2 regions of the Lentibacillus salinarum genome follow, and region 2 is predicted to be linked to the other one. Evidence: riboswitches for the same ligand, from Rfam matches in the RefSeq annotation. Region 2 holds a riboswitch; the other holds the start of a gene.
What was found. Region 2 has a riboswitch for S-adenosylmethionine ahead of metK (methionine adenosyltransferase). Riboswitches for the same ligand answer to the same signal wherever they lie in the genome.
Positions count from the first base shown of each region.

Region 1: linked by a shared signal. The riboswitch ahead of ACFQ4A_RS17775 (PLP-dependent aspartate aminotransferase family protein) and the one ahead of metK (methionine adenosyltransferase) in region 2 are both predicted to bind S-adenosylmethionine.

Region 1 is NZ_JBHTNH010000058.1:41,702-57,211, reverse strand. It holds gene ACFQ4A_RS17805 (winged helix-turn-helix transcriptional regulator) at 30-353, shown strand; gene ACFQ4A_RS17800 (acyl-CoA thioesterase) at 418-957, opposite strand; gene cls (cardiolipin synthase) at 1,029-2,471, opposite strand; gene ACFQ4A_RS17790 (NAD(P)-dependent alcohol dehydrogenase) at 2,812-3,903, shown strand; gene megL (methionine gamma-lyase) at 4,177-5,361, opposite strand; gene rarD (EamA family transporter RarD) at 5,672-6,574, shown strand; SAM riboswitch class I at 6,640-6,758, shown strand; gene ACFQ4A_RS17775 (PLP-dependent aspartate aminotransferase family protein) at 6,894-8,639, shown strand; gene ACFQ4A_RS17770 (SGNH/GDSL hydrolase family protein) at 8,855-9,763, shown strand; gene ACFQ4A_RS17765 (YpmS family protein) at 9,779-10,402, shown strand; gene ACFQ4A_RS17760 (helix-turn-helix transcriptional regulator) at 10,454-11,437, opposite strand; gene ACFQ4A_RS17755 (ABC-F family ATP-binding cassette domain-containing protein) at 11,808-13,430, shown strand; gene ACFQ4A_RS17750 (hypothetical protein) at 13,794-13,982, opposite strand; gene ACFQ4A_RS17745 (L-threonine 3-dehydrogenase) at 14,077-15,006, opposite strand; gene ACFQ4A_RS17740 (glycine C-acetyltransferase) at 15,187-15,510, opposite strand, start outside.
Region 2 is NZ_JBHTNH010000014.1:5,685-21,194, reverse strand. It holds gene ACFQ4A_RS07090 (isochorismate synthase) at 1-559, shown strand, start outside; gene menD (2-succinyl-5-enolpyruvyl-6-hydroxy-3-cyclohexene-1-carboxylic-acid synthase) at 563-2,299, shown strand; gene menH (2-succinyl-6-hydroxy-2,4-cyclohexadiene-1-carboxylate synthase) at 2,304-3,104, shown strand; gene menB (1,4-dihydroxy-2-naphthoyl-CoA synthase) at 3,142-3,960, shown strand; gene ACFQ4A_RS07070 (o-succinylbenzoate--CoA ligase) at 4,048-5,532, shown strand; gene ACFQ4A_RS07065 (ABC transporter ATP-binding protein) at 5,622-6,452, shown strand; gene ACFQ4A_RS07060 (hydrolase) at 6,596-6,913, shown strand; gene ACFQ4A_RS07055 (hypothetical protein) at 7,094-7,684, shown strand; gene ytkD (RNA deprotection pyrophosphohydrolase) at 7,692-8,174, shown strand; gene ACFQ4A_RS07045 (ABC transporter permease) at 8,187-8,993, opposite strand; gene ACFQ4A_RS07040 (ABC transporter ATP-binding protein) at 8,983-9,792, opposite strand; gene ACFQ4A_RS07035 (ABC transporter substrate-binding protein) at 9,796-10,797, opposite strand; gene pckA (phosphoenolpyruvate carboxykinase (ATP)) at 11,027-12,616, opposite strand; SAM riboswitch class I at 12,818-12,924, shown strand; gene metK (methionine adenosyltransferase) at 13,049-14,254, shown strand; gene ACFQ4A_RS07020 (gamma carbonic anhydrase) at 14,346-14,867, opposite strand; gene ACFQ4A_RS07015 (tetraprenyl-beta-curcumene synthase family protein) at 14,950-15,510, shown strand, end outside.

The sequences.
Region 1 (15,510 bases), on a different contig from region 2:
TGATGATGAATCAGAGAGAGGTGATGGTGATGACTGATTTATGTCCGCGTTTTGAAGGTGCTATGGGAATTATCAGCAAGCGGTGGGTTGGTTTGATACTGTTTGAACTGCTGGACGGGACGAAACGTTTTTCCGAAATGGAATCGGATTTGCCTATCAGTGGCCGATTGCTCTCTGATCGACTGAAGATGCTGGAAAAAGAAGGTATTGTTGAACGCCATATATATTCCGAATTTCCGGTGCGTATTGAATACTCCTTATCGGAAAAAGGCACAGCCCTAGAACCGGTGATTCAGGAAATTCAAAATTGGGCAAATGACTGGGTGACGCCGGAAAATGCCCAGAAAGACTGAAACGTAAGAGCCTCGCTGTAAGGCTCTTTTTTCTACGCCATTTTCCCCAGCCATCATGGGAGCGTTACAGATCGGATGTGCCCAAGTCCTTGTCGTTCCACGGATATTCGGTACCAAAGGCAGCCGCAACCTCTTTGGAATGTTCTCGCCGTTTTTTTCGCTGCTCGGCACGTTCCGGCGCAGAATCGCTCAACTGCTTCTCCTGACTTGAGACCGGGTAGACTTGCGGGACCGGTGTCGGCTTACCAGCGTCATCAACCGCCACAAATGTCAGAAAGGCCGTCGTACACACTTTGCGGTTGCCGGTTAACAAGTTCTCCGTGACTGCTTTAACAAACACTTCCATCGATGTATGGTGTGTCCAGGTGACAAACGCCTCGACACATACGGAATCACCCTCTTTGACCGGGGCCAAAAAGTCAACTGAATCCGTTGATGCTGTCACGACCGGTTTCCGTGCGTGCCTGACAGCCGCAATTGCTGCGACGTCATCAATATGAGCCATCAATTTGCCTCCAAAAAGCGTGCCGTGATTGTTCGTATCCGGCGGCAGCACATGCGAGGTTTTGACCGCCAGGGAATATCTGCAAGGTTTCTTGTCCATATCGTTACCTCCGTTCTACCATCTTGTTATCATTTTCCCCATTTTCAGTTCCTTTACTCCTGTCAAGAGCTTTACAGGACCGGTGAGAGCAATCGAGAAATCGACTCCTTGAACCGGATGCCGAGTGAGCGTTTCCGGTATAATTTGTCAGTCATTTGGGTCGAATGTTCAATATCCTGATTAAAGGCATCCAGCAACCTTTCCGATAACCCCTGATCATACAGGAAGGCGTTCACCTCGAAATTCAGACGGAAACTGCGCACATCAATGTTGGCCGTCCCCACTGAGGCAATTTTGCCGTCAACGATAATGGTTTTCGCATGCAGGAAACCATTTTGGTAAACATAAACTTCCGCCCCTGCATTCAGCAAGTCGCCGATGTAGGACAAGGTGGCCCAATAAACAAAAGGATGATCGGGTTTGTTCGGAATCATAATTTTGACGTTAATGCCTGATAATGCGGCAATCCGCAACGTATCCTGAAGACTGTCGTCCGGGATGAAATACGGTGTCTGGATGTAGACATACTCTTTGGCTGACATGATCATTTTAATATAGCCGTTTTTGATTTGCTCCCAATCGGAGTCAGGTCCGCTGGATACGATCTGGACGCCGACATCGCCGCATCGATCGGCGGCATAATACCGTTCATCGTACAGGATATCGTCCCGTGAAGCCTGATTCCAGTCGAGAATGAACCGGGTCTGCATGTTCGCGACCGCATCCCCGGCGATTCGCAAATGGGTATCCCGCCAGTAGCCGAACTTTTGATTGTGGCCGAGATATTCATCGCCTATGTTAAAACCGCCGATATAGCCGATTTTGCCGTCAATGATGGCCAATTTGCGGTGGTTGCGGTAGTTGATTTTGAAATTGATTTTCGGGATCTTTGCGGGAAAAAATGACTCAATTTTGACCCCCGCTTTGCGCAAGCGATGCAGAAACTTCCGGCTAATTTTCCGTGAGCCCATGTCATCGTACAGCACTCGCACCTCCAGACCCTGCCTTGCCTTCCTGATAAGTACTTCCGCCGTGCGTTTGCCAAGCTGGTCATGGCGGAGGATATAATACAGCAGATGAATGTGATCTGTTGCATTTTCCATATCCTGAATGAGCGCGTCAAACTTTTCCCTGCCATCCGTGAAGATATGGACACTGTTATCCTGCGTCAAGATCGCATCATCATTGCGCATATGCAAATAGTATAGGTCCTTGTAAGCTGCCAGCTCATTATTTTTATAGTTGAAGGTATCATCTTCCAGTGCGCGTAATTGTTCCTGGACGGCAAATTTAACCCCCAATTTCGACTTCGTATCCCAAGTAAAAATGCGCTCACCGCTGATCCGTCTGCCAAAAATCAGATACAGGACGAACCCGAGAATTGGTATGAACAATAGCACCATCAGCCAGGCCCACGTTGCGGAGGCATCTTTCCGTTCCAGAAAAATAATGGTGAAGGCGAGCGCAATATTCAAAACAAGAATAACACCTAATAAATCCGATATAATGTTCACCGTCAAAACCTCTCTTTATTGTAAGCGGCACTAGCCTTAATATAGCATAAATTTCCTTTTTACGTTAGTTTATGCCGGAAAGCTGGTGTTTAGCCATGCTGAACGGACGGATAGTTTATGTTTCATAGGGTTGAGCATACATCAAAAGCGACGCAATGTATAATATTCCCTTTCTATTATAAAAACGGGTCTCATCATAAAGTTGTCAAGGTTGTGGATTTACAAAAATCGCGATGGGTTTTCTGTGTTACCTAAGAAACAATCCCGCTACATTAATATACTATATTAGGGGAATACTGTTTTTAGCATACATTTAACTAACTGGAAGGAGAATAGGAACATGGAAATTAAAGCAGCGGTTACACATGGTAAAGGGGAAGAATTCAAACTGGAAGAAGTCCGGTTGGATGACCCTAAAGATAATGAGGTTTTAGTCAAAATAGTTGCTTCTGGCGTATGTCACACAGATGCTGTTGCAAGAGATCAGGATGTACCTGTTCCACTACCCGCCGTTCTGGGACATGAAGGTTCCGGCGTTGTCGAAAAAATTGGTTCCAATGTACAAACTGTGGAGCCCGGAGACCATGCTGTTTTATCATTTTCTTCGTGCGGGCACTGTGAAAATTGCCTAACAGGCTATCCGAGCTACTGTTTGTATTTTAATGATCTGAATTTTGGCGGAATCATGAATGATAAAACAAAACGAATCCATCAGGGAGATCAGGAACTGTCCACCTTTTTCGGACAATCCTCGTTCGGTACGTATGCTGTTGCCAACGCAAGGAATGTCGTAAAGGTTGATAAGGATGTGAATTTATCTTTGCTCGGTCCATTGGGGTGCGGGATTCAGACAGGAGCCGGAACTGTATTAAATAAACTTCAGCCTAAATTCGGGGAAACTATTGCTGTTTATGGTTGTGGTGCAGTTGGTCTCAGCGCGGTCATGGCAGCAAACATTGTCGGTTGTGCAAAAATCATTGCCGTTGATGTGCATGACAGTCGTCTGGAATTGGCTAAAGAGCTGGGCGCAACAGATGTTTTAAATAGTAAAGAGATGGATATCGTCGATGAAATTAAAAAAATCACAAACGGTGGAACTAACTACACCGTTGAATCAACCAGTGTTCCAACTCTTGCGCGCTATTCTGTCCAGGCATTAAAACCCTTGGGAGTATCAGCTGTCGTAGGTGTTACGCAAGAGACGGAGTTCAATGTGTTTGAGGATATTATGGCAGAAGGAAAATCAATTGTTGGAGCCATTGAGGGAAATGCTATTCCGCAGTTGTTCGTACCGAAGTTAATAGCTTATTATAAGGCAGGCAAGTTTCCGTTTGACAAGCTGGTGAAGGTTTATGATTTCGATGAAATTAATCAAGCGTTCAAGGACTCTAAAAAAGGCACAACAGTCAAACCGATTGTGAGAATAGCATAACAAACACGTAGTCTTTCCTCTATATGCTTTCTTTATATAAAAACATAACTGTATAGAGGATGTCATTGTTCCGTAAACAAGGCGCTTCAATAGAATAACACAAGCAGAAAGTGATCAAACTTTTTCACAAAAATTCTCCGGAATGAAATTTCTGTGAGCCTGTTTTGATCAATCTTCCTTCAAAAACAGGCTCTAACATTTTTGCTGAAACAGGCTTTTATAAGCCCATTTTTAGTCAAACTTTATTTTAATGTCGTGATTTAAGAGGCAGGTTCACAGCCGGTTAAGCGCCTGCTCTATATCGGCCCAAATCTCGTCCCATGCCTCGAGGCCTACCGACAGGCGGATGAGCTGGTCGGTAATCCCCATGTTCAGCCGGGATGCTTCGGGAACAACGGAATGGGTCATGGTCGCCGGATGCTGAATCAACGTCTCGGCATCACCGAGGCTGACAGCGATTTTAATAAAATTCAGGTTGTTCAAGAGCTGCTGGGCATCCTGTTTCGTCCCCTTAATTTCAAAGGAAATGAGCCCGCCGCCGCGCTTCATTTGTTTTTGCCGAATGTGGTAATCGGGATGGCTGGCATCATTCGGGTAAAGGACACGCGATACGTTCGGATGCTGTCGCAGTTTTTCGTACACCTTTTCAGCATTATCGCAATGGCGGTCAAGCCGGATTGGTAAGGTTTTGAGCCCTCTGATCAAGAGCCAGGCGTCAAACGGTGACATGATGCCACCCATATCTTTTTGTGTCGTCATTTGCACCTCATCCAAAAAATCCTTTTTACCGGCGGCAAGCCCGGCAATCACATCGCCATGTCCACCGATATATTTAGTGGCACTATGAATGACAACATCGCAGCCGAGTTCCAGCGGCCGCTGCAAATACGGCGAGGCAAACGTATTGTCGACAACGACCGGAATATCATGCTCGTGTGCGACCTCCGCCACCATCTCCAAGTCAATCAGTTTCATCGTCGGATTGATCGGCGTTTCGACGTAAATGCAAGCCGTTTCCGGTCTGATTAATGTGCGCAGCTCCTCCTTTGTTGCCATCATGGAAAAATCATGCGTTATCTGGTATTTATCCTGCATCATGCTCAATAAGCCAAATGTGCAGCCATACAGACCCGTGGAACAGACGATATGGTCATTGGCTTTCGTTAGGGCCACTAGAATGGCCGAAACCGCTGCCATGCCCGAGGCAAAGGCCAGTCCGCGCTCGGCATTTTCCAAAGCTGCCATCTTTTCTTCCAGAACCCTGACAGTGGGATTGCCGAGCCTTGAATACATGTAACCGTCTTCCTCACCGGCAAACCGCCGCTCCCCCTGCTCCGCTGTTTCAAACGTGAATGTTGATGTCTGGAAAAGCGGTGTGGTAAGACTTCCCAGCATGTCATCCGGATTATAGCCATCATGGATAACCGATGTGTCAACCTGCTTATGCTTCTCCGTCATGAATAAACCCCCTTGGAATAAATGTCTATAAAGCTATCTTATGGGATTTCCCTTCATTTTGAAAGCATTTTTAATAAACTATAAGTCTGACAGATTGCTATTTTGCAACATAAATTTTAAAATTAGGATATTTACATAATGCCGTATGACTTGAGGCTGGATGTCGCTTATGTTTGGGGTGGTACCGCACGCGTTAAGGTGGCTTCTTCACAAACTGTAGCCATGCTCGCACGATTTGCTAGCCACTCCTCGCCGTATGTCCAGCGACTCACATGTCCAATCGCAACCATGACAAAAGGGGGTATCCAGCATGAACCAGGAAAGTAAAACAGGCATTTTGTATGCAGTAGGTGCCTATTTATTGTGGGGCTTTTTGCCAATCTATTGGAAGCTGCTTGATGATATTGCGCCTGGTGAAATCCTCGCACACCGTATTCTTTGGTCGTTCATCTTTATGGTTGTCATCGTGCTGTCGGTGCGCAAGTGGCGCCCGTTCATGCAGGAATGCCGGCTTATTTTCAAGGATAAAAAGAAGTTGAGCGGTATAACGCTGGCATCGATCGTGATCAGCTTAAACTGGCTGACCTTTATTTGGGCCGTGAATAACGACCATGTTATCCAGTCCAGTCTTGGCTATTACATCAATCCGCTTGTCAGTATTCTATTAGGAATGATCGTGTTAAACGAAACATTGACAAAGCGGCAACTGCTTTCATTTATTCTGGCAGGCATCGGGGTGATCAATCTCACCATCAGTTATGGTGTTTTTCCATGGGTATCACTGTTGCTGGCTTTCTCGTTCGGCCTTTATGGCTTATTGAAAAAAACGGTCGATATCAGTCCCATGTTCGGCCTGACCATCGAAACAATGATTGTCACACCAGCCGCGCTGATTTACCTGCTAATTGTGCCGGACAGTTCCATTGCAGCAGATGTTATGCTATCCGGTATGGGACTATTATTAATCGGCGCCGGGATTGCCACCGCTGTTCCGCTTCTCTTGTTTGCCAGCGGTGCCAAAAAGATTCCATTATCGATGGTCGGCTTTTTGCAGTATATTGCGCCGACCATCATGCTACTTCTCGGTGTGTTTGCCTATGGTGAAACCTTTTCCGCCGCGCACCTGATATCATTTGGTTTTATCTGGATTGCTTTAGTGATTTATATGGCATCTGCCCACCCGGTACCGGCCCGCCGCAAGCAAAAAAATTAAGAAAACAACTTGACGGACGGTGTGCATTCATTATATAATGTTCATTAAATTAATAAAATTAGCATCTCTTATTAAGAGCGGTGGAGGGATTAGGCCCTGTGAAGCCCGGCAACCATCAAGGCTGATTAACGTGTCTTGAAAGGTGCTACATCCTACAGGTCACGCTAGATCTGGAAAATAAGAGGAGGACCGGTGACAGCAATAGCCCTCTTCTCTTACTGAAGGGGGTTTTTCGTTTCGCCTCTTCGTCAGACGATTAAGACAGCACTTTTTTATAGCGCGTCACATGATTATCATAAACCTTAAGGAGGCAATCATTATGGCAAACTTTAACCTGCAAAGCCAGGAAACACAACTGCTACACGGTGGACAGGAACCCGACCCGGCGACAGGATCGCGTGCGGTTCCCATCTATCAAACAACGTCTTATGTTTTCGAGGATACGGAACATGCGCAAAACTTGTTTGGACTGACAGAGGAAGGCAATATCTACAGCCGTATTATGAACCCGACGCTTGACGCATTTGAGAAGCGGATGGCCCTACTAGAGGATGGTGTAGCGGCTGTTGCCACATCATCCGGTATGGCTGCGATTTCGCTCACGATTTTAAATCTGGCCGGCAGCGGTGACGAAATTATTGCTGACAGCAACTTGTATGGCGGCACGTACAATCTATTTGCCAACACATTGCCGCGGTATGGGATCGATGTCAAGCTTGTCGATGGGACAGACCTTGAAGCAATCGAAAACGCCATTACCGATAAAACGAAAGCGATATTTGGTGAAGTTATTACCAATCCAAGCCTGAACGTACTGGATTTGGAAGCCCTTGCTGGGATTGCACACCATCATGACATCCCACTCATCATCGACAATACATTTGCCACGCCATATGGGACGAAGCCGCTCGCTTGGGGTGCGGATATTGTTGTTCATTCGGCAACCAAATGGATCGGCGGCCATGGTACAGCGATTGCAGGTGTCGTCGTTGACGGTGGACGCTTCAATTGGGGCAATGGCAAATTCCCGGAATTCACCGAACCGGATAACAGCTATAACGGCCTGCGCTATGTCGACGTTGGCCCGGCAGCCTTCGCGACGAAACTGCGTGTCCAGCTGCTGCGCGACATTGGTGCCTGCCTGAGCCCGCAAAATGCGTTTCTCCTGCTGCAGGGTCTGGAGACATTGCATCTGAGAGTCGAGCGCCACAACCAAAATGCCGCTGTCGTTGCTGATTATTTGACCAATCATCCGGCCGTGGAGTGGGTGAATTATCCGGGGTTGCCGGCGCATCCATCGCACCAGCTGGCGAACAAATACTTACAAAAAGGCTATGGCTCAATCATCACATTTGGCATCAAAGGCGGACGGGAAGCCGGCCGGCAATTGATCGACAATATTACCCTCTGGTCACATGTTGCCAATGTGGGCGATGCGAAGTCGCTGATCATCCATCCGGCATCCACAACCCACCAGCAATTGGGAGCGGAGGATTTGGAAAAAAGCGGTGTGACGGAAGAATTGGTCCGCCTCTCAGTCGGTCTCGAAGCAACGAACGATACGCTGGCTGATCTGGATCAGGCGATTGCCACAGCAACCGGTGCAGCGCCGATCATCCAGCTGAGCGAAGAAGACGCGATCCAATGGCTGCTGGCATCGCCGTTTGACCGGAGCAACGGTGGAATCCGGCAAAAAGCACTCGCAGTCCTAGGACATAATGCAGGGGATACGGCATTTGATAAGCACATCAGACAACTGGCGCAGCTCGGTTTCCAAATTGCCCCAATCGGCGGAGAGGACAAAACGGCATTTGACCAGTTAAGCGATGTGCCGTTCCAGATAGATGCTGTTCTGACCAATCAGCCGACACTTCCACCGGAAACGGTTGAGCAAGCGATCAACCAGGAGGCAGCCATTCTTTGGGTCGAACAGCCGACCAGTAACGATCAGACACTGGAAAAAGCCCAGACAGCCGGTCTCACGGTCATTTCCGGCAAAAAGGCCTATGAAGAAGCCGTCCGCATCCGGCAAAACGGCACCCGGAAAGAGGCGATCCACAGCTAAACTGCCGGTCCGGATAGAAAAATATCGTTGCCGGTCGTGGCCCTTTTATAAAATTCGTCTTCACCCGAGGACGAATTTTTTATGTTTGCACGGTTTTTTTATGGGGGATGAGTCAAGCATGAACATGATATAATAAAACTATACGACAATAACTGATTACATATTGACGATAAACATGTTACATCAGATGAAAATTGACTACAGGTGTGAAGACCATGAAGAAAAACGACGTACTCACTATATTAGGTGTCCTGTTCATCGGCATCGCTCCTTTTCTCATTTTTTCTCAGCCGGAAAGCCCGGCTAAAGAAACGGTCAATCAGGCTGCCCAGCAAAACGAGGACAAAGACACAGAAGACGCGGCTGATGAACCGGAAGATGAGGAAGAAACGAATGAGGATACGACATCCGGTATTGAATCAGAGGAGCCTGTCACGCAACTGCAGGTGTTTCTGAATCAAGCTGTCCACCGTACCATTGATTTTTTCACAAACAAGGAAGCATCGATTACAGCCATTGGCGACTCGCTGACCCAGGGCGTCGGGGATGACGTTGTGGAGGATGGTTATGTAGGGATCCTGGATAATCAAATCAACAAAAACACACAAGTCGTCTCATTTGAAAATTACGGCAAACGCGGCAACCGCTCCGACCAGCTGCTGGAACGCCTTGATCAGCCTGAAATTGCCCAGTCGATTGATCATGCCGATATGGTATTGATTACGATTGGCGCTAATGATATTATGCAGGTTGTCAAAGAAAACGTCACCAACTTACGGCTGGAAAATTTCACACCGGCCAAACGTGCGTACAAAGATCGGCTGCAGCAGATTTTTGATAAACTGACCAATATGAACCCAGATACCGAGATTTATTTAGTTGGTGTTTACAACCCTTTTTTGAACTACTTCGCGGATATTGAAGAACTTGACATGATTGTGGATGACTGGAATCAAACGAGCCGGGATGTCGCTGATCAGTACGAAAACGTAACGTTCATCCCAATCGCTGACCTGTTCGAATCCGGCGACTATGAATTATTCGCGGACGATCATTTTCACCCCAGCCATCGGGGCTATCAGCTGTTGGCCAAACGGGTATTGGATTATTTGACAGATTCTTAAAGGAGGAGCCGTGCTGTGGCACATCATCAAAAGCAACCCAATAAGTGGCAGCGGCTGTTCTTCTGGCTGCTCGGAGCCAATGTGTTTGTGGTAATCGCCATCATAGCACTGATTTTCTGGCCTGTTTCGGAAACAACGCCACCTGACCCGGCCGAGAACCACACCCAGCCGAGCTCGGAATTTACGGTCCGCACCACCAAACAGAATTTAAACGAGCTTATCAACGCCTATCTTGATAAACTGTTGGAGGGGAGTGGCCATCAGTACAGTGTATCCTTGGATGATGATGTGGAGCTTGTCGGTGAGCTGCCCGTCTTTTCCTCAACGGTTCCGTTATCTGTTCATCTTGAGCCGATTGTACAAGAAAATGGTGACATCATCCTTAAGCAACAGTCGATTTCCATCGGGCAGCTGGCTTTGCCGAACAAAAAAATCATGGACTATTTGCAGCAATATTTGCCGATGCCGGCATGGGTGACAATCAATCCGGCCGATGCGGAAATCTATGTGGCGGTGACCGATATGGACATTAAAAGTAACTTCCAAGTCAGCGTGAAACAAATTGACCTGGAAGCAAACAACCTCACCTTCAATATTGACGTGCCATACCGGACGTTAGGGATCGAGACGGAAGACTGAACAAGGACCCGGGCAGAGCGCTCGGTCCCTTGTTTCACCGACCGTCCGTTGTTAATCCTCATACACGTCCAGCATTTGCCGGATCTGCCGTTTGATCCGCTCCGCCAGATGGTTGGGTGACAGCACTTTCGCCCGGTTACCCCACGTCAGGATCCAATTGACCAGCCCTTCCGACAGCTTGGCTTTCGTCGACAGAACAAAATGATCTTCATCCAGCCCCCGTATATCCGCATCCTGTCCGAACCGGTCCAGCACGACATTGACTAAACTGTTGTGGAAGCGGATTTTAATACGCATCTCTTCACCGGCAAACATGTGAAAACTCTGGTTCACATATTCCTGCAAATTGAAGTCCCGCTTTTTGAACGACTCGTCGCTGACACTGATGTTACGGATGCGATCAAGTCGGTAATGGCGCAGTTCATTCGTATCCTGGAAAATCCCGATCAAATAGTAATAATCGTTTTGCCAGATCAAGGCGTACGGCTCAACATGATAAAAGGTTCCCTCCCGGTGATAGACAAATTGCTTCTGGACATTGAATTTGCCGTATTGATAGGTCAGTACTTTGCCATCCGAAATCGCTCGGTGGACACGGTCGATATTCAGCTTAACCAACTCGTAATCGATGTTGGCGGATTGGCTGAACAAAATCGGCTCCGGCAATGTTTTGCCAATATGGCTGCTTGTCAGCTGCTTGATCTTCTGAATCAATTTTTCCTTTTCGTTTGTCGTAATGAAACGCGCCGACAAAATAGCGTCAATGATCAGCCGTAGCTGATACGTTTCAAACAGCCGCGTCTGATGGCTGTATTTGATTTTACCGTATTTCCCTTGGTTGCGCACAATTTCAAAATCCCTGTCATCAAGGGTTTCCAGATCGCGCTTGACCGTCCGCTTGTCAAATGTGGCATCACCGGTTACGGCGCGGAGTTTTTCAATCAGCTCATCGATCCCCAAATCATGATGCTCGTCCGTATCGTTGAATAAAATGTCTCTTAAATGCAACAAGCGGTGATGGCTTCCCCGTTCCATTGATGGTTTCCCCCTCTTATATCAAAAGTCTTCTAGAGGTTGTTCAAAAAGTCCGGTAAAAATGACACGTCGAATTTCTTCGTTGGCTTGTTTCTCCGCTGCTCATGTATCTGAAGGCATACATTCCGCTGCTCGAAACGGCGCCGCCTCGAACTTCTTGGTCCTTTTTATCCTCCTATTTGAACACACACTTCTACTGTTAATGTAAGATTCTTTTTGGCGGCTGGCAACCTTTTTGACACTTTGGTGTTTCGCGGCAGCCTGATATGTCAATTGTCCGATGGCGCGGTGCCGGAAACCGTTTACGTTGACGAATCGCCTTAAATCACTTAAGCTAACGATGATGATAAATATTGGAGGACGTTAAGGCATGATAACGGTTAATAATGTAAGTTTGCGATATGGGGATAAAAAACTGTTTGAGGATGTGAATCTGAAATTCACGCCCGGCAACTGCTATGGCGTCATTGGCGCAAATGGGGCCGGCAAGTCCACGTTCCTGCGGGTTCTTTCCGGTGAAGCGGAACCGCAATCAGGAAGCATAACGACAGGACCTGATGAGCGAATCGCTGTCTTGAAACAGGATCACTTCGCTTATGAAGACTACGATGTCATCGAAACAGTCCTGATGGGACATGAACGCCTATATGCGGTCAAGCAGGAGAAAGATGCCATTTACATGAAGCCTGACTTTTCCGAGGAGGATGGCATTCGCGCGGCTGAACTGGAAGGGGAATTTGCTGAAATGAACGGCTGGGAAGCGGAATCCGACGCAGCCGTTCTATTGAAAGGACTGGGCGTTGATGAGTCCCTTCATTCAGCAAACATGGCGGGATTGCCCGAAAACCAGAAAGTCAAGGTATTACTCGCACAAGCACTCTTTGGAAATCCGGATATCTTACTTCTGGACGAACCGACAAACGGTTTGGACATTCACGCCATTCAGTGGCTGGAAGAATTCCTGATCAACTTTGAAAATACCGTGATTGTTGTATCGCATGACCGCCACTTCCTTAATAAGGTATGCACACACATTGCCGATGTTGACTACGGCAAAATTGAAATCTACGTCGGCAATTATGATTTCTGGTACGAATCCAGCCAGCTGGCCAAAAAAATGGCACAAGAAGAAAATAAAAAGAAAGAAGAAAAAATCAAAGATCTGAAGGCATTTATCGAGCGGTTCAGCGCGAATGCGTCGAAATCACGGCAAGCCACATCACGGAAAAAACTGCTCGACAGTATCACACTGGATGACATCAAGCCGTCATCACGGAAATATCCGTATATTAACTTTACACCTGACCGGGAAATTGGCAATGACTTGCTCTTAGTTGAAGGCTTGACGAAAACGATTAATGGCAAAAAAGTGCTTGATAATGTCAGTTTCACCGTCAACAAGGATGATAAAGTGGCGTTTGTCGGCAAAGATGATCTGGCTAAAACGACATTGTTTGAGATACTGATGGGTAATATAGAACCGGATGCTGGCACGTATAAATGGGGCGTGACAACGTCGCAATCGTATTTCCCTCGGGATAATGCCGCGTATTTTGACGACAATGATTTGCCGCTTGTCGACTGGCTCCGGCAATATTCGCCTGAAGATGAAACGGAGACATTCCTGCGCGGATTCCTGGGCCGTATGCTGTTCTCGGGGGATCAGGCGCTGAAGAAGGCAAGTGTCCTGTCCGGTGGTGAGCGTGTCCGCTGCATGCTGTCGAAAATGATGCTGTCGGGTGCCAATGTGCTTGTTCTCGATGAGCCGACCAACCATCTTGATTTGGAGTCGATCACCTCGCTGAACAATGGGCTGAAGCGATTTAAAGGCTCGATCTTATTTACATCACACGACCATGAATTTATCCAGACGATCGCCAACCGGCTGATTGAAATCACGCCACAAGGTATTGTTGATAAAGAAATGAGCTATGATGACTATATTGCGGATAAAGAACTGCAGAAACAAGTTGAGGCGATGTATGCTGGCTAAGGAAACGCGGCCTGCCGCGTTTTCAGCGGCTCATATTAATTTACGCTAAACGGGAAGAAATCGGCTAGAATGCTGATTTCTTTTTTTCGGCCCGGTGACTGGCGTTAACCCACGTAGCTTGCATAGAAGGTGCGGTTGGTGTAGCAGGCTAGCAGGCGCGCGGTCTAGCTGGATAGTCGTGCGACTCGATTGCTGTAGCGCGCAGTTTGCCTGATTTAGGTTGTGGCTGCGCGTATGGTCGTTTGCGCGATTCTATGCAATTGTTACGCGAGCTGCGTTTTGTACTGCACACAAACTTCAGCACGTGCACCGCAACTTCTGCCCGAGTACCGCACTTCTGCCATTTACTGGTACACTTTCTGGCTATGGAATAAAGAGAGGAGAATATGGCCAGCTCGCATCAAAAAACATTTTATCGTCTGGTATGTCATTAGGACTGAAAAATTTCCAACTTACTTGCTTCACGTATTCTGAATAAATTTTTTGAAACACTTGTGGGTGTTCGGCATCTAACGCTTTTATCTCGGATAATAATTCATCCGGTTTTTTCAATAAATCCATCACTCCACACAGGTGGATCCGCTTGCCGCACGCCTGCCGACATACAAGAACGCTCCCTGACCACAATCAGGGAACGTTTTTTATCCTATTCCTGAAGTTTTCCCAGCATATCGGCAGTCACCCGGTCAATATCATATGCAGCTTTAAAACCCCATTCTTCTGCTGCAGCGGTGGAATCCAGATGATCCGGCCAGCTTTCGGCGATTTGCTGACGGACCGAGTCCACCTCATACGCCAGCTTAAATGCCGGGATGTGCTTGCGGATCGCCTCGGCAAAATCTTCTGGTGCAGCTGAGATGGCCGATATGTTGTACGCATTCCGGTGCACCAGCTTGTCGGGATCTGCCTCCATCAACTGAATGATCGCGTTCAGCGCGTCCGGCATATACATCATATCCATATACGTCCCTGCAGCAATGTACGAGGTGTATTGCTTGTTTTTCACCGCTTCATAATAAATTTCCACCGCGTAATCGGTCGTTCCCCCGCCCGGCGGTGTGACGTAGGAAATCAAGCCGGGATAGCGCACACCACGCGTGTCCACCCCGTATCGATAATAGTAATAATCACACAGCAATTCACCGGCCACTTTATTGACCCCATACATCGTCGTCGGGCGCATGATGGTTTCCTGTGGTGTTTTCTGTTTTGGCGTTGTCGGTCCAAATGCCCCGATCGAACTCGGTGTGAAAAATTGCAAATCCAGTTCCCTAGCCACTTCCAGCGCATTCATGAGGCCACCCATGTTCAGGTCCCATGCCAGGCGTGGTGCTGCTTCTGCCTTCGCTGACAATAATGCCGCTAAATGCATGATCGTGTCGACGTTATGTTTTTTGGCCGCCTCATAAATGGCTTTTTCGTCAGTCACATCCACCATTTCAAACGGGCCGTCTTCCGCATCTTTTTGCCACAAATCAGATCCTACCACATTGGATGCGCCGTATTGTTTCCGTAATGTACTGACAAGCTCTGAGCCAATTTGGCCCATCGCCCCTGTCACCAAAATTTTTTTCATGTTCGTTTCCTCCAGCTGATTCGTCTAATAATGATGTCGGTTCTTGACGTTGTCAAATAGGCTGGCTCACCCATTCAACATATGGATAGCTGGTATTCACCGCAACTCAACAGCAGGCGCCCGGCATGGCCATGAGTCCATCCCCGGGCGCCAGTCTGCTTGAATGCCAGTGGCCGCAGCTTAGATAAGCCCCAATTCCTTCCCGATTTTTTCATAGGCGGCAAGTGCTTCATTCAGCATGTCTTTCGTATGGGCTGCTGTCGGCATGTTGCGCACACGCCCTGTTCCCTGCGGTACGGTCGGGAAGACAATCGATTTCGCGTAAACGCCTTCTTCGTTCAGGCGCTTACTGAATGCTTGCGTGTCTTTTTCATCACCGATGATACATGGTGTAATCGGTGTTTCACTGTTCCCGATATCAAACCCGAGCTTTTTCAGCCCGTCTTTCAAGTAATCACTGTTTTCCCACAGTTTCTCGTTTAGTTCTGTCGATTCCATGAGCAG
Region 2 (15,510 bases):
CACTATATTGTCCACCTGTCTAGCTGGAACAGCATCGCGTGGGAACACAAAAAAGCAGGATACTGAGATTGCCGACAACTTGCTTCACGATGAAAAAAACAGACGTGAACATGACTTTGTCGTGAAAATGATCAGACAATCAATGGCACATTATTGCACGGATATCACTATTCCGGACGAGCCGGTTATTTATCCGTTAAAAAATTTGCAGCATCTGTATACACCTGTAACGGCAACATTACTAGATGGCTACAGTATCTTTGACATTGTAGAAAAACTGCATCCAACCCCTGCGCTCGGGGGCGTCCCGCGTGACGAATCGCTCGCATTTATCCGGCGTCATGAAGCACTTGACAGAGGGTGGTATGGTGCTCCTGTCGGCTGGCTTGACAGTAATCAGAACGGCGAATTTGCCGTGGCTATCCGATCAGGGCTGATTCGGGGAGATCAGGCCTCTCTCTTTGCCGGTTGCGGGATTGTGAAAGATTCGGATCCGGAAACAGAATATGACGAAACCAATATTAAATTTAAGCCAATGCTGTCCGTGTTGGGAGGCTGACCGATGAATCATACTGAAAAATTGACACGCTATACCGCGAATTTTGTTGACGAATTATTCAAAAGCGGACTGACGGATGTTGTCGTTTCACCGGGATCTCGTTCCACACCGCTGGCGATGACGATTAGCGAACATCCCGGATTGAACCAGTGGGTTGTGCTTGATGAACGTTCGGCTGCTTTTTTTGCGCTGGGAATGGCCAAAAAGCAACAGAAGGGTGTTGCCATTGTCTGTACTTCAGGGACGGCTGCTGCCAATTATTTTCCGGCGATTATCGAGGCGTATTACAGCCGTGTGCCGCTTGTTGTCCTGACTGCTGACAGGCCGCATGAATTGCGTGATGTCGGGGCGCCGCAATCAATCGGACAGCTTAAATTATACGGTGATTATGCTAAATGGTTTCATGAAATGGCGCTTCCTGAAGCTGATGACCATATGCTTGCTTACGCACGAAATAAAGCATCACGGGCTGTTCTTACAGCCAATGGAGGCAACTCGGGCCCTGTTCATTTGAATTTTCCATACCGGGAGCCATTAATCCCCGATTTTTCATTGGAAAACGTGTGGGGCGACCAGAATGATATATCGTTTTATACAGCAGCTGACGGGAAACGTCGTCTCGATCCGGCGCAACTTGATGCACTGAGTGGCAAATTACAGTGTTTATCAAAAGGACTGATCGTTTGCGGTCCACAGACAGATCCGGCCTTTGCACAAGCGGTAACGGCATTTGCAAGGGCTTGGCGATTGCCCGTTCTTGCTGATCCATTATCACAAGTAAGAGCCGGGCAGCACGATAAAGGTGTGATCATCGAAGGCTATGACGCCATTTTACGAAGTGAAACACTAAGGCAGCGGCTCAAGCCTGATTTCATTATCCGCTTTGGCGCCATGCCAGTATCAAAAGCCTATCTGTTCTATGCCAGAGAAAATCACGACATTCCGCAATTTGTCGTGGAAAACACGGCCGGATACCGGGAGCCTGCCGGCAATCGGACAGAATGGATTTATGCTGATGCAGCTTTGTTATGCCAGGATCTGACAAATAGATGCGGTAACGGCGCGTCTGATGCCGACTGGCTGGAAACGTGGCAACAGATGAATCAGACGGCGAAAGATCATTTATTGGCCTCTGATGATCGGGATACGGTTACAGAAGGAGAGGCGGTCCGCCGTTTGCTGGAAGTCGTTCCGGATGAAAGCAGTATCTATGTCGGCAATAGTATGGCTGTTCGGGATCTGGACACCTTTTTCATGACAACCTATAAATCAGTGGACGTGCTGGCAAATCGTGGAGCTAATGGCATCGATGGCATGGTTTCCAGTGGTCTTGGTGCCTCGGCCGCGGGAGAGCCTGTCACCCTTGTCCTTGGTGATTTGTCCTTTTTCCATGATATGAACGGGCTGCTGGCGGCCAAGCACTACGATCTCAATATCACGATTCTTGTGGTCAATAATAACGGTGGTGGCATTTTTTCCTTTTTGCCGCAAGTTAATCATCAAGCGCATTTTGAAGCATTATTTGGGACGCCGCCGGATATTGACTTTCAGCATGCTGTTAATATGTATGGCGGCTCCTATCAGCGGCCCGCTAGTGCTCCGGAATTGAAGCAGGCGCTCCGTGAAAGCTATCAATATGATGGTCTGTCGGTTATAGAGGTGAACACTGATCGGACCGCTAATATGGAATGGCATCGCCGCAAATGGCAGGCTATCGAAACATCACTGTTAAAGGCGTGATGATATGCATGTGACGATTAATGGGACAGCTTATTGGTATGAACTGCAAGGTGATGGAGAGCCAGTCGTTCTGCTGCATGGGTTTACCGGGACGGCTGGCACGTGGACAAATTTAATACAGGATATGGCGGATACGTTTCAGGTACTAACCCTTGATTTACCTGGTCACGGCCGAACAGGACAAGACCCTGCCAAAACGATGGAGACGTTTTGCCGTGATCTGGCTGGATTATTGGATGAACTGGAATGGCAACAGGTGTACCTTATAGGCTATTCCATGGGTGGACGAGCGGCCCTGTCGTTTGCGCTTGTTTATCCAGAACGTGTCGCATCACTCATATTGGAGAGTGCTTCACCCGGGTTGGATGGTAAAACAGAACGTGAAACCCGCCGGCAGCGTGATGAAAACTTGGCACAATGGATTGAGCTGGATGGGATCGAAGCATTTGTAGCCTACTGGGAGAATATCCCGCTGTTTCAATCACAGAAACAATTGCCTAAAGCAGTCCGTGACCAATTACGAGCTGAGCGCTTATCACATTCTGAGAAGGGACTTGCCCAGTCACTGCGGTATATGGGAACGGGGAAACAGCCTTCCTGGTGGGGCCTGTTGGAGCAGCTCCGTCTGCCTGTTTTGCTGCTGACCGGTGAGTGGGATCAAAAATTCATCAATCTTAACCAGGCGATGGAAAGGCTGCTGCCCGAAGCTGAACATATCGTCATTAAAGGTGCGGGACATGCAATTCACGTGGAACAACCGGCGACTTTTGGTAAAATAGTGAATGAATATTTGCAGTCCAGTTAAAATGGCTGTACATATTAACAATTTAAGGAGGCATAACATGACTGTTCAATGGGAAGAAGCGAAACAGTACAACGAAATTATTTATGAAAAGTACGACGGCATTGCTAAAGTGACGATGAACCGCCCGGAAAAGCGTAATGCGTTCACACCGCTTACCGTCAATGAAATGATTGATGCGTTTGCCGATGCCCGCGATGACTCATCAATTGGTGTCATCATTCTGGCCGGAGCCGGTGACAAGGCGTTCTGTTCCGGCGGTGACCAGTCAGTCCGTGGACACGGCGGCTATGTTGGTGAAGATCACGTACCACGACTGAATGTTCTGGATCTGCAGCGTCTTATTCGTACCATTCCAAAGCCTGTTGTCGCCATGGTTTCCGGTTATGCCATTGGTGGCGGGCACGTGCTTCATGTCGTTTGTGACCTGACCATCGCTGCTGACAATGCCATCTTCGGTCAGACCGGCCCGAAAGTGGGAAGTTTTGATGCCGGATATGGAGCCGGGCTGCTCGCACGGATGGTCGGGCATAAACGCGCCCGGGAAATTTGGTATTTGTGCCGTCAGTACAATGCCGAGGAAGCCTATGAAATGGGCTTGGTCAACACGGTGGTACCGCTGGAAAAACTGGAGGAGGAAACATTGCAATGGTGTGACGAAATGCTGGCGAAATCACCAACCGCTCTCCGGTTCTTGAAAGCGTCATTCAATGCTGACACGGACGGTTTGGCTGGGTTGCAGCAAATGGGCGGTGACGCTACATTGCTTTATTACACGACTGACGAGGCAAAAGAAGGCCGTGATGCGTTTAAAGAAAAACGCAAACCTGATTTCAAACAATTTCCACGTTTTCCATAATGTTACAGATGATTACCAAGCCTTTGCTGCTAAGCGGCAAAGGCTTTCGGTTTATCTACAATTTTGCTATGAAAGAAGGTAAGACATATGGCTGAAGTTATTCCCCATTGGCTTTCCAAACAGGCTGAGCTGGCACCTAATCAAACGGCCATCGAACGACCTGATGGCAATACTTGTACTTTCTTGGAACTGAAAAACAAGAGCCAGTCATTTGCCCGGAAATTAAGTGGCCTTGGTGTGCAAAACAATACGAAAGTCGGGATTCTGTCTGCCAATCATATCGATATGGTTGTGGCGATTCATGCGTTATCGTATCTTGGTGCAGTGGCTGTTTTGCTGAACATCCGGTTGACTGAGCAGGAATTAAATGATCAGCTGAATGATGCCGGCGTCAGCCTTGTGTTGGGCCAGCTTCACGACCGGAACCTAAACGCAACTTTCCATAAATTTTCAGACGTTTGGGAGTTGCCGGAACGAACAGGCAAACTGCAATCGGAAATTGATCTGGATGCGGTTTTCACGATCATTTATACATCAGGTACAACCGGTTTTCCGAAAGGTGTCGTTCATACATACGGCAATCATTGGTGGAGTGCAGTTGGATCGATGCTGAATCTTGGCCTGCGAGCCCGGGATAAATGGCTTGCCGTCCTGCCGATATTTCATGTCGGTGGTTTAGCAATCCTGATCCGGAGTGTCATTTATGGTATGCCGGTTTATTTAATGGAACATTATAACAGACAGCTCGTTCACGATGCGATTATGACAAGAGGTGTCACGATTGCTTCCGTTGTCACCGTGATGGTCAACGATCTGCTTACGCTGTTGGGGGACAAACGCTACCCGGATACGTTCCGGTGCATGTTGCTCGGCGGTGGTCCGGCACCGAAATCATTGCTGGAACAAGCGAAGGCCAAACAAGTGCCCGTTTTTCAATCGTATGGTATGACAGAAACGTCATCTCAAATTGTAACACTAAGTCCGGATGATGCATTGGAAAAACTCGGTTCATCCGGAAAGCCGTTGTTTCCCGCCCAGTTGCAGATCAATGCTATCGGGGATGAGGTGGGCGAAATTTTTGTCAAAGGCCCAATGGTCACACAGGGTTATTTTAACCGTGAACAGGCAACCAACAAGTCGATCATTGACGGCTGGCTGGCAACCGGTGATCTCGGCTATACCGATCAGGATGGCTTTTTATATGTCGTTGACCGGCGCAAAGATCTGATCATTTCCGGTGGGGAAAACATTTATCCGACAGAAATTGAAAGTGTGCTGGCTTCGTTTGATGGTATTCATGAAGCAGGTGTCGTTGGTAAACCGGACAAAAAATGGGGCCAGGTTCCTGTCGCGTTTGTTGTTCGCCGACAAGCATCCGTTTCTACGGAAGCGATCTTGGATTTTGCCCGCGAGCGTTTGGCCGGTTATAAAATACCGAAAGCAATTATTTTTTTAGATGAACTGCCGCGTAATGCTTCCAACAAATTGGTTCGGAGCAAATTGGCCGAGCATCTAAATGATAATGATTCTCGGAAGTCATTGACTTATGGCCGAATACGAAATAAACTGTAGGTAAGAAGTAAATGGTTGCGGCATATATCGCTTTACATATGTATGCCAGTTCGTTCTAAAGATAATGCAAGACATAGGGAGAGATTCCGATGCAGACGTTATCGGCACAAGATTTAACGCTCGGTTATGGTGATGACATCATCATTGATGATTTGAATATAACAATTCCCAAGGGTGAAATTACCGTATTCATCGGCAGTAATGGCTGTGGGAAATCGACATTGCTTCGGTCATTGGCCCGCTTATTGAAGCCAAAAGGCGGCGATGTGGTGCTGGACGGGGAAGATATTGCCAAAATGGGTACGAAAGACGTAGCGAAAAAATTGTCTATTTTGCCACAAAGTCCGGCATCGCCTGATGGCTTAAGTGTCATGGAACTCGTTAAACAGGGCAGGCATCCGCACCACGGTTTTTTCAAACAGTGGTCCAAGGAAGATGATCGGGCTGTTCATCAGGCACTCGAGGCAACCAATACGCTGGCATTTAAGGACCGCCCGGTTGATTCGCTTTCCGGCGGGCAGCGGCAGCGGGCTTGGGTTGCTATGACACTGGCACAGGAAACGGACACTATTTTGCTTGATGAACCGACAACCTATCTGGATATGACCCACCAGATTGATGTGCTTGATCTTCTATTTGAGTTAAATGAAAAAGACGGGCGCACGGTTGTCATGGTACTGCACGATTTAAATCTTGCCTGCCGCTATGCACATCATATTGTGGCCATTAAGGACAAAACGATTTTTGCGCAAGGGAGACCGGAAGAAATTGTCACGTGCAACTTGGTTCATGAAGTGTTTCAAATGAAGTGTGATGTGACGTTTGACCCGATGTTTGGGACACCGATGTGTATCCCGCATGGAAGAGGCCGCTGCATATTGGCTGACAAAGCCGGACTTCAACAGCCGGCAGCTAACTGAAACATATAAATCCCATCGTCTGAACAGATTAGGCTGGTGGGATTTTGTTTTATTTGACAACGTGACATAAGGGTACTGTTTTTTTGTCTTTCATTCATAATTACCCCTGTTTTAAGACAAATTAATAACAGGAGGTGCTGACCATGAAGAAGAAGTTTTATATCAACACGGGAAGCCACGAAATTTCCCAAGTCAGATATGATAATAACGATGCGTTTGTGATTTATGCTACGGAAGATGAAGCACGTCAATTGCGGCAACGACTGGATGGTATGCATATTTCGGATAGACAGGCTTTTTGGCGAGCGCATGTCCCGATTAGGCCATACCATAATGATCAACCGAATGATAATTACGATGCCGGCATAACGGCTGCCTTTCAAATGATTTATGAGCTCGGGGATAAAGAAACCAAAAAGCATATTGAAAGCATGGGTGTGTTAACAGACAACCGGATGTGATCAACGACCAGGGAATAAGCGACATGTCTTATTCCTATTTTTTTACCAAAAATTCAGCGCTCACTGAAGACGGAAGGGCTCAGGACGCCCGCAAGTTTTTCAAATGGTTTAATGCAGTCAAAAAAAGAGGAATAGTATATTAATAAGAAGCTTATAAATTATACTGAAGGGAGATTCGTTATGACAGGTAAAAAGCGTATCGTGAATGTAAGCTTTGTAATGGGAATTATATCACTCATATCGTATATCGCTCATCCAGCAACCGAACCGGCCGTATTGGCCGAGCAGGATAAAAGCCATTCAGTGGGAGAAGTAAATGGTTCAGAACACGATTTAGCCGAAAAAGAAAATGTTAAACATGAGCTGTCACATGCCAAAGTCGTCAAGTTAACCGATCAGTTTATGGACATGATCCTACAGGAAACGGATGAGGCTAATAAAGTGATTCATTTTGACACCAAGCAGGCGGTATTAAAGGAATTTGAAAACATAACAACAAAAGATGTGGCATCTGATTATGTTCAATTTTATTTTCACGAAGCGTCCGACGGCTTATATCTGAAACCGACCGAGACACCGCCATGGTTTCACGAAAATCATGACTATGATATGATACGTAAAGATGCTGGGACCGTGGAAGTTGTCCAGAAAAACACAACCGATTTATATGGCACTTATACGGTGTCAATTGAGTTTTCATGGGATAATGATCAGTGGTCTATAACCAATATTAACCATTCTAACAAATCAGCAAAAGATGAAAGCAGTTGAAACTATCATGTACAGATTCACGGACTATTATCGTAATGAGGTAACATTATCGTTTGCGGATCACCCGTTTTCCCAGAGTCCGAAACATGTATGGGTGATTTGCCGGTATAAGCATAAATGGCTGTTAACCAGACATAAGGAACGGGGTCTTGAATTCCCGGGTGGCAAAGTCGAGGAAAATGAAGCAGCCAGGGATGCAGCAATCCGGGAAGTGAAGGAGGAAACCGGGGGAATCGTGGAAACCGTCCAATATATCGGTCAGTATCTTGTTGTCGGCAAAAGTGAAACAATTGTCAAGAACGTCTATTTTGCGGAAATCGGGGAACTGGCTGTACAGGAAACTTACTATGAGACGGAAGGCCCGTGTGAACTGACACGAATCCCCCGCGATGTGAAACATAACAAGGCGTACAGTTTTATTATGAAAGATGATGTGTTGACGCACGCGATGGCGTTTATTGTAAACGAAGCGTTACGGAATCGGCTATGACAGCCGATTCTTTTACCGTGTATGCTTAATCAAAAACATTTCGATACGTTCGACGATTTTGTACATCAATGCGGCAAAAATGGAAATGAGGATCAAGCTGGACATGACGAGTGAGAAGTCAAATACCTGGAAGCCATAAACGATTAAATAGCCCAACCCTTCATTGGACACAAGGAATTCCCCGACGACAACACCTACCCAGGACAGGCCGACATTCACTTTTAATGTTGAAATCATTGTCGGGATGGCAGCCGGAAAAATGGCTTCCTTAAACATTTGCCCCCGTGTGGCCTTGAAGCTTTTTAACACTTTAATATAGTTAGGGTCAACTTCCCTGAACGCGGAATAAACGACCAGAGTCGTAATCACGACTGAGATAATGGCTCCCATGGTAATGATTGATAAATAGCCCGGCCCCATGGCGACAATAATAATTGGTCCAAGAGCAACTTTGGGCATCGCGTTCATGATGACCAGATAAGGATCCATAATGCTGGAAAACCGCTCGGATGACCATAAAATCGCAGCCATCACAATGCCAAGAACCGTACCGATCATAAAGCCAAGAATGGTTTCAAACAGGGTAATCTGGAGATGGGTGAGCATTGATCCATCTGAAAATTTTTCTACCAGGACCATGCACACTTCCGATGGTGAGCTAAAGATTAACGGGTCAATCCAACTCATCCGGCTGGCTAACTCCCAAAAGCCAAAAAAAGAAATGAGGATGATGATCTGCCAGGCTGAAACCAGTCGCTTTTCACGTTTCTGGTTTTCCAAATAATGTTTATACAAATAGTCATCATTGTTATATGTCATGTGAGGATTCCACCACCTTTGTCTGCTGTGATCCGTCTTCATTTTTAGTTAATTCTTCCCAGACTTTGTCAAATAGGACTTGATACTTTGGATGACGCCGTACCAGAAATGGCTTTTCGTGCCGGAGTTCCAGCGGTACTTCAAACGTTTTAGCAATGGCGCCCGGATTGGCAGCCATCACTAGGATCCGATCACTCATGGCAATGGCTTCACCGATATCATGGGTGACTAGAATGGACGTTTTGTTGTACAGACGCAGCAGATCCCAGACCAGGTCTTCCAGCTTTAATTTGGTTTGATAATCGAGGGCGGAAAACGGTTCATCCAACAACAGGATCTCCGGGTTTGTGATTAGTGTGCGGACAAGCGCGACACGCTGCCGCATCCCGCCGGAAAGTGAATCAGGATGATCGTCGGCAATGCCGGATAAACCGACCTGACTGAGCATTTCAGCTGCTCTATCCCGCGTTTGTTTGGACTGATCATGACTGATTTTTGGACCGATCATAATATTATCAATAATGGTCTTCCATGGGAATAAATAGTCCTGCTGCAACATATAGCCAATATTCGGCCGGGCCCGATGAAGTGGCTGGCCGTTTACGTAAATCTCTCCTGCCGTATGGTCGAAAATCCTGGCAATAATGGAAAGGATGGTTGATTTACCACAGCCGCTTGGCCCGAGCAGTGCCACAAATTCGCCTTCTTGAACCGAAAATGAAATGTTGTCGAGTGCCTTTGTATAGGCTTTTTTGGAAAAATAATGGTGTGAAACCTGATCCAAGGTAAGAAATGACATGGGTTATCCTCCTTCGTTACCAATGACTTCCTCAGCAATGGTTGTGTTGACAAGATCTTCATACGGAACATCTTCTGGCAGTTCGCCGGCTTCATCCATAATAGCTTTTAAGTTGTTCCATCCGTCTTTATCAAGCACTGGGTCTGATGCGAAAGATCCCTGGTTCTTGTATCGGTCAATGGAAGATGCCAGTATTTCCTTTTCTGTGTCTTCGAAATATGGCTGAATCACGTCAGCAATCTCTTTTGCACTATGCGCTTCAACCCACCGCTGTGCCTCGTGGATTGCCTTTGTAAACCGTTTGACGGTTTCTTCATCTTCATTCAGAAAGCTTTCTTTCGTCATAAATGTTGTATAGGGGACACTTCCAGATTCTTCACCAAACGAGGCAATAATATGGCCTTCACCCTCTTGTTCGAATGTACTGGCCGTTGGTTCGAACAATTGCACATATTCGGCATCACCGGATGAAAAAGCACCTGGTATGTTGGCGAAATCAATATTTTGTAAAAGGTTTAAATCACCATGCGGATCAATGTCGTGTTGTTTCAGGACATATTCGCCGACCATTTGCGGCATGCCACCTACACGCTGACCAAGAAACTTACTTCCTTTGATATCGTCCCACGTGAAATCAGGCTTTGGCTCTTTAGCAACCAGAAATGTACCATCCGTCTGTGTTAACTGGGCAAAATTGATGGCTTTATCTTTGGAATCTTGTGCATGGACATAAATGGATGTTTCAGATCCGACAAGGGCCACGTCCGCTCCGCCGGACAATAGCGCCGTCATGGTTTTGTCACCGCCCCACGTTGTCTGCAGCTCGATATCAATCCCTTCGTCTTCAAAAAAGCCTTTCTCAATCGCGACGTATTGTGGTGCATAAAACAGGGAGCGTGTCACTTCAGCCAATTGAAGGGTGGTTTTGTCATTGCCGGCACCACAGGCTGTTGTGAATATAAGCAAAAGACAACCCAGCAAAGCAATACCGAAACGCTTCTTCATAGTATTCGTTCCTTTCACATAAGAGTTGTGTTCCGTTATGTCGTCATATTATGCGGGTTTAAAAAATGTGTGAATGCCTATATGGAGGATGGTTACCGGATGCCAGAAGTCGGCGGAAGGAATAAAAAAACCGGTCGCCATACAAGGGACCGGTTGCCAGATCAAAGCTGGCTGTATTTTCTTCATATGTTAAATCCTTTTGGGATGAGGAATCAAAATTGTTGCTGAATTACCCTTTATACACCGGGCCGGCGTTTCGGATCTGTTCACTTGCCTTGGTGAACTTGTTGAAGTTGCTGTGAAATTTCACGGCAAGGGCCTGTGCCTCAGTTTCGTAGGCTTTTTTATCCGCCCACGTATTTTTTGGTATCAGCACGTCATCAGGGACGCCTGGAACGTGCAACGGGATTTCCAGTCCAAAAATATCATCGGTCACTGACTCAATATTGTTCAGTTCACCTTCCAGTGCGGAATGGATCATTGCCCGTGTGTAGGAAAGCTTGATCCGTTCACCTGTGCCGAATGATCCGCCGGTCCAGCCGGTGTTGATGAGAAAGACACTCGAATTAAATTGATCGATTTTGTCACCAAGCATTTCAGCGTACGTGGACGGTGCCAGCGGCAGAAATGGTGAACCAAAACAAGCGGAAAAGGTTGCTTGCGGCTGGGTTACCCCGCGCTCGGTCCCGGCTAGTTTGCTTGTATAGCCGCTCAGAAAATGGTACATGGCTTGTTCTTTCGTCAGTTTGCTGATTGGCGGCAACGTGCCTGATGCATCAGCCGTCAGGAAAATAATTGCATTTGGATGACCGGCAACACTTGGTTTGACAATGTTATCGATATTTTCCAGCGGATAAGCTGCCCGTGTATTTTCCGTTAGCGATGTGTCGTCATAGTCTGGTTCACGTGATGCTTTATCAAGGATCACGTTTTCCAGCACGGACCCGAAACGGATCGCATTGTAAATTTGCGGTTCTTTTTTTTGCGACAGGTTGATACATTTCGCATAGCAGCCACCTTCGATATTAAATATGCCGTTTGGACTCCAGCCATGTTCGTCATCACCGATCAGTCGCCGGTACGGATCAGCGGATAGCGTTGTTTTGCCTGTGCCGGAAAGACCGAAGAATAAGGCGACATCCCCTTCCTGGCCCACGTTTGCCGAACAATGCATGGATAGAATATCTTTTTGAGGCAGAAGGTAGTTCATAACGGAAAAGATAGATTTTTTGATTTCGCCTGCATATTCGGTTCCGCCAATTAAAATAATCCGTTTTTTAAAGGAAATCAGAATAAACGTTTCAGAGTTCGTACCGTCAATTACCGGGTCGGCTTTGAACGTCGGAGCGGATATAACGGTGAACTCGGAACGGTGCGTTCTGAATGCGTCATCCGTCGGCGTGATGAACAGTTGACGGGCAAACAGATTGTGCCATGCATACTCATTAATGACCTCAATCGGCAGCCGGTGGTTTGGATCAGCCCCGGCAAATCCCTTGAAGTGAAATAGTTCCTTTTTATCGTGCAAGTAGGCCGTTACCTTTTCCAGCAGGTTATCAAAAGAAGCTTCATCGATGGAACGATTGATATCGCCCCAGTTAACCAATTCATCACAGACATCATCACGGACGATAAACTTATCGTCTGGTGAACGGCCGGTGTACTCCCCAGTCGTTGCACACACTGCGCCAGTGGCACTCAAGATACCCTCATGACGTGACAGGATTTTTTCGACTAACTGCGGTACAGTTAAATTGGTTTGTATATTATGGTGGGTAAGCAGGTCCTGCGTTAACAATGCATCTTCCTTTGTTTTCATTTTCAATACCTACCTTTTAATGGATTCAATCAAAAATAACCTGATCATGTAAATTTGATATTAGTATAACACATTTAATAAATTAGTCCATACTATTTTTGTATTTAATCATATGAATTTTTTTTGGCAATGTGACGCCGGTCCGATGAAAAAGTTGACATCCCATACGGATTTCGTTACGATTATTTGCGAACGGATACTCTCTTATTCAGAGTTGGTGGAGGGACAGACCCGATGAAGCCCAGCAACCATCACGTCTGTGAAAAGGTGCTAATCTGGTGCAAGGGCTCAACCTTGAACAATAAGAGTGAAAGGCCTCGAACCCTTTCCTCACTGTGCAGGAAAGGTTTTTTGTTTTTTAAGACGTTAATTGATTGCAATAATAGACTGAAAAAGAGTTCCGTACCATATACTTAAGGAGGACATGGCCACATGGCTGTAAAACGGCGTTTATTCACATCTGAATCGGTTACAGAAGGCCACCCGGACAAAATTTGTGACCAGATTTCAGATGCGATATTGGACGAGATTTTAAAAAAAGACCCGAATGCCCGTGTTGCCTGTGAAACAACTGTCACAACAGGCCTGGTGCTGGTGTCGGGTGAAATCACCACAACGACATATGTGGATATCCCAGCGATCGTCCGGCAAACGATTAAAGATATCGGGTATACCCGGGCAAAATACGGGTTTGATGCGGAAACGTGTGCCGTACTCACAGCGATTGACGAGCAGTCCCCTGATATTGCCGGCGGTGTTGATACAGCGCTGGAGGCACGTCAGGGAAAAATGAGTGACGAAGAAATTGCCTCAATTGGGGCAGGAGACCAGGGATTGATGTTTGGTTTTGCCTGTGACGAAACGGCGGAACTGATGCCGCTGCCGATTTCACTAGCTCATAAGTTGGCAAAACGTCTGGCAGATGTGCGAAAGGATAATGTTCTGGATTACCTGCGTCCCGACGGCAAAACACAGGTCACGATTGACTATGATGAACACGGGATACCTGCTGGCGTTGATACGATTATTATCTCCACCCAGCATCATCAGGATATAACGACAGAACAAATTGAACAGGATCTGATCGAGCATGTTATCCGACCTGTCGTGCCGGCAAACTTGCTGAACGAAACGACCAACTATATCATTAACCCGACAGGCCGGTTCGTGATCGGCGGCCCCCAGGGCGATGCAGGCTTAACAGGCAGGAAAATCATCGTTGACACATATGGCGGCTATGCCCGTCACGGCGGCGGGGCGTTCAGCGGAAAAGACTATACGAAGGTTGACCGCTCGGCAGCCTATGCGGCCCGTTACGTTGCCAAAAACATTGTCGCAGCCGGACTGGCCAAAACGTGTGAAGTGCAGCTGGCCTATGCGATTGGTGTGGCCGAACCGGTATCGATTTCCGTTAATACATTTAACACGGGAGATGTGCGTGAAGACGCACTTGTGGACGCTATTAGGAAATCATTTGATCTTCGTCCGGCCGGGATCATCCGGATGCTTGATCTGAAAAAGCCGATCTTTAAAAATACGGCTGCCTATGGGCATTTTGGCCGAACAGATACGCTCTTCCCGTGGGAAAAAACGGATAAGGTGGATGAATTACAGGCACTGGTAAAAACTGAATCGTGACGAATCAAAAAAGATGCGGCTGATTCCGCATCTTTTTTGACATGACCTGAACGATATATGAAGCGGTGATAATCGTAATCAATTGACCAGTTCAATCAAAAGAACCTGTCAGCTTTAGATAGTATTGCCCTTTCTCGATATATGACTGATAAACACGTGCCATTTCCTGATAATCCGCTTCCGTTAAATCCCGGACGACTTTGGCGGGCCTTCCGAGGGCAAGTGTGCGGGGCGGGATTGTTTTGCCGGGTGGGACAAGACTGCCGGCACCGATAAAGGCATGCTCACCAATTTCCGCCCCATCCAGAATGATCGACCCCATGCCGATCAGGGCGTTTTGGCGGATGGTGCATGCATGCAGCGTCACCTGGTGGCCGACTGTCACGTGATCTTCTATCGTTACCGACATATTCGGACTTTGATGGACAAGGGACAGGTCCTGGATATTAACGCCTTTCCCGATCCGCGTTGGCGCTACATCGCCGCGAATGACGGTTTTAAACCAGATGCTTGATTGGTCATCAATGATGACATCGCCAATGACGTCGGCATCATGGGCAATAAAAACCGATGGGTGAATGTCGGGTGTTTTATTTTTGTATGACTGAATCATTTGAATCCCCCTTTAAAATATGATGATATAAGTAGTATAGCAAATTTTTCTCGCTTGTATCGAATGATCGGAGGAATGGTTGTTGGCATACAGCATACCGAAGACCCCTGTTACATTAATGGCAGCTGTCTATCGCAAAATTTTCCCGGCTGTCCATACAGAATTGGCCTTCTGGAAAAAGCGGGCTGACGCGATACCGGATGAAGAATTGCAGCAGCAGGCACTTGCGAGTATCGAATCAAAAAGGTTTCACTGTTTGGGCGGTGCGGTATATGCACTGCTTGCCGGGTACAGGTGGCGAGAAGCAATCCGGTTTATTGTTGCCTACCAGACGATCAGTGACTACCTGGACAACTTGTGTGACCGGAGCACGTCACTTGACCCGGATGATTTTCGCCTGCTGCATGAATCGATGGCTGATGCGCTGAGCCACGACAACCCGATACAACATTATTACGCCTTCCGATTAGAACAGCGCGACGGAGAGTATCTGGCCGACCTTGTCCGCACGTGTCAGCAAACGATGCGGCGGCTGGATTCATACGATCTTATCCGGCAACACTTACAGGAACTTGGGCAGTTGTACAGCGACTTGCAGGTCTACAAACATGTCAAAGCGGAAGAACGGATTCCGAGGCTTGTT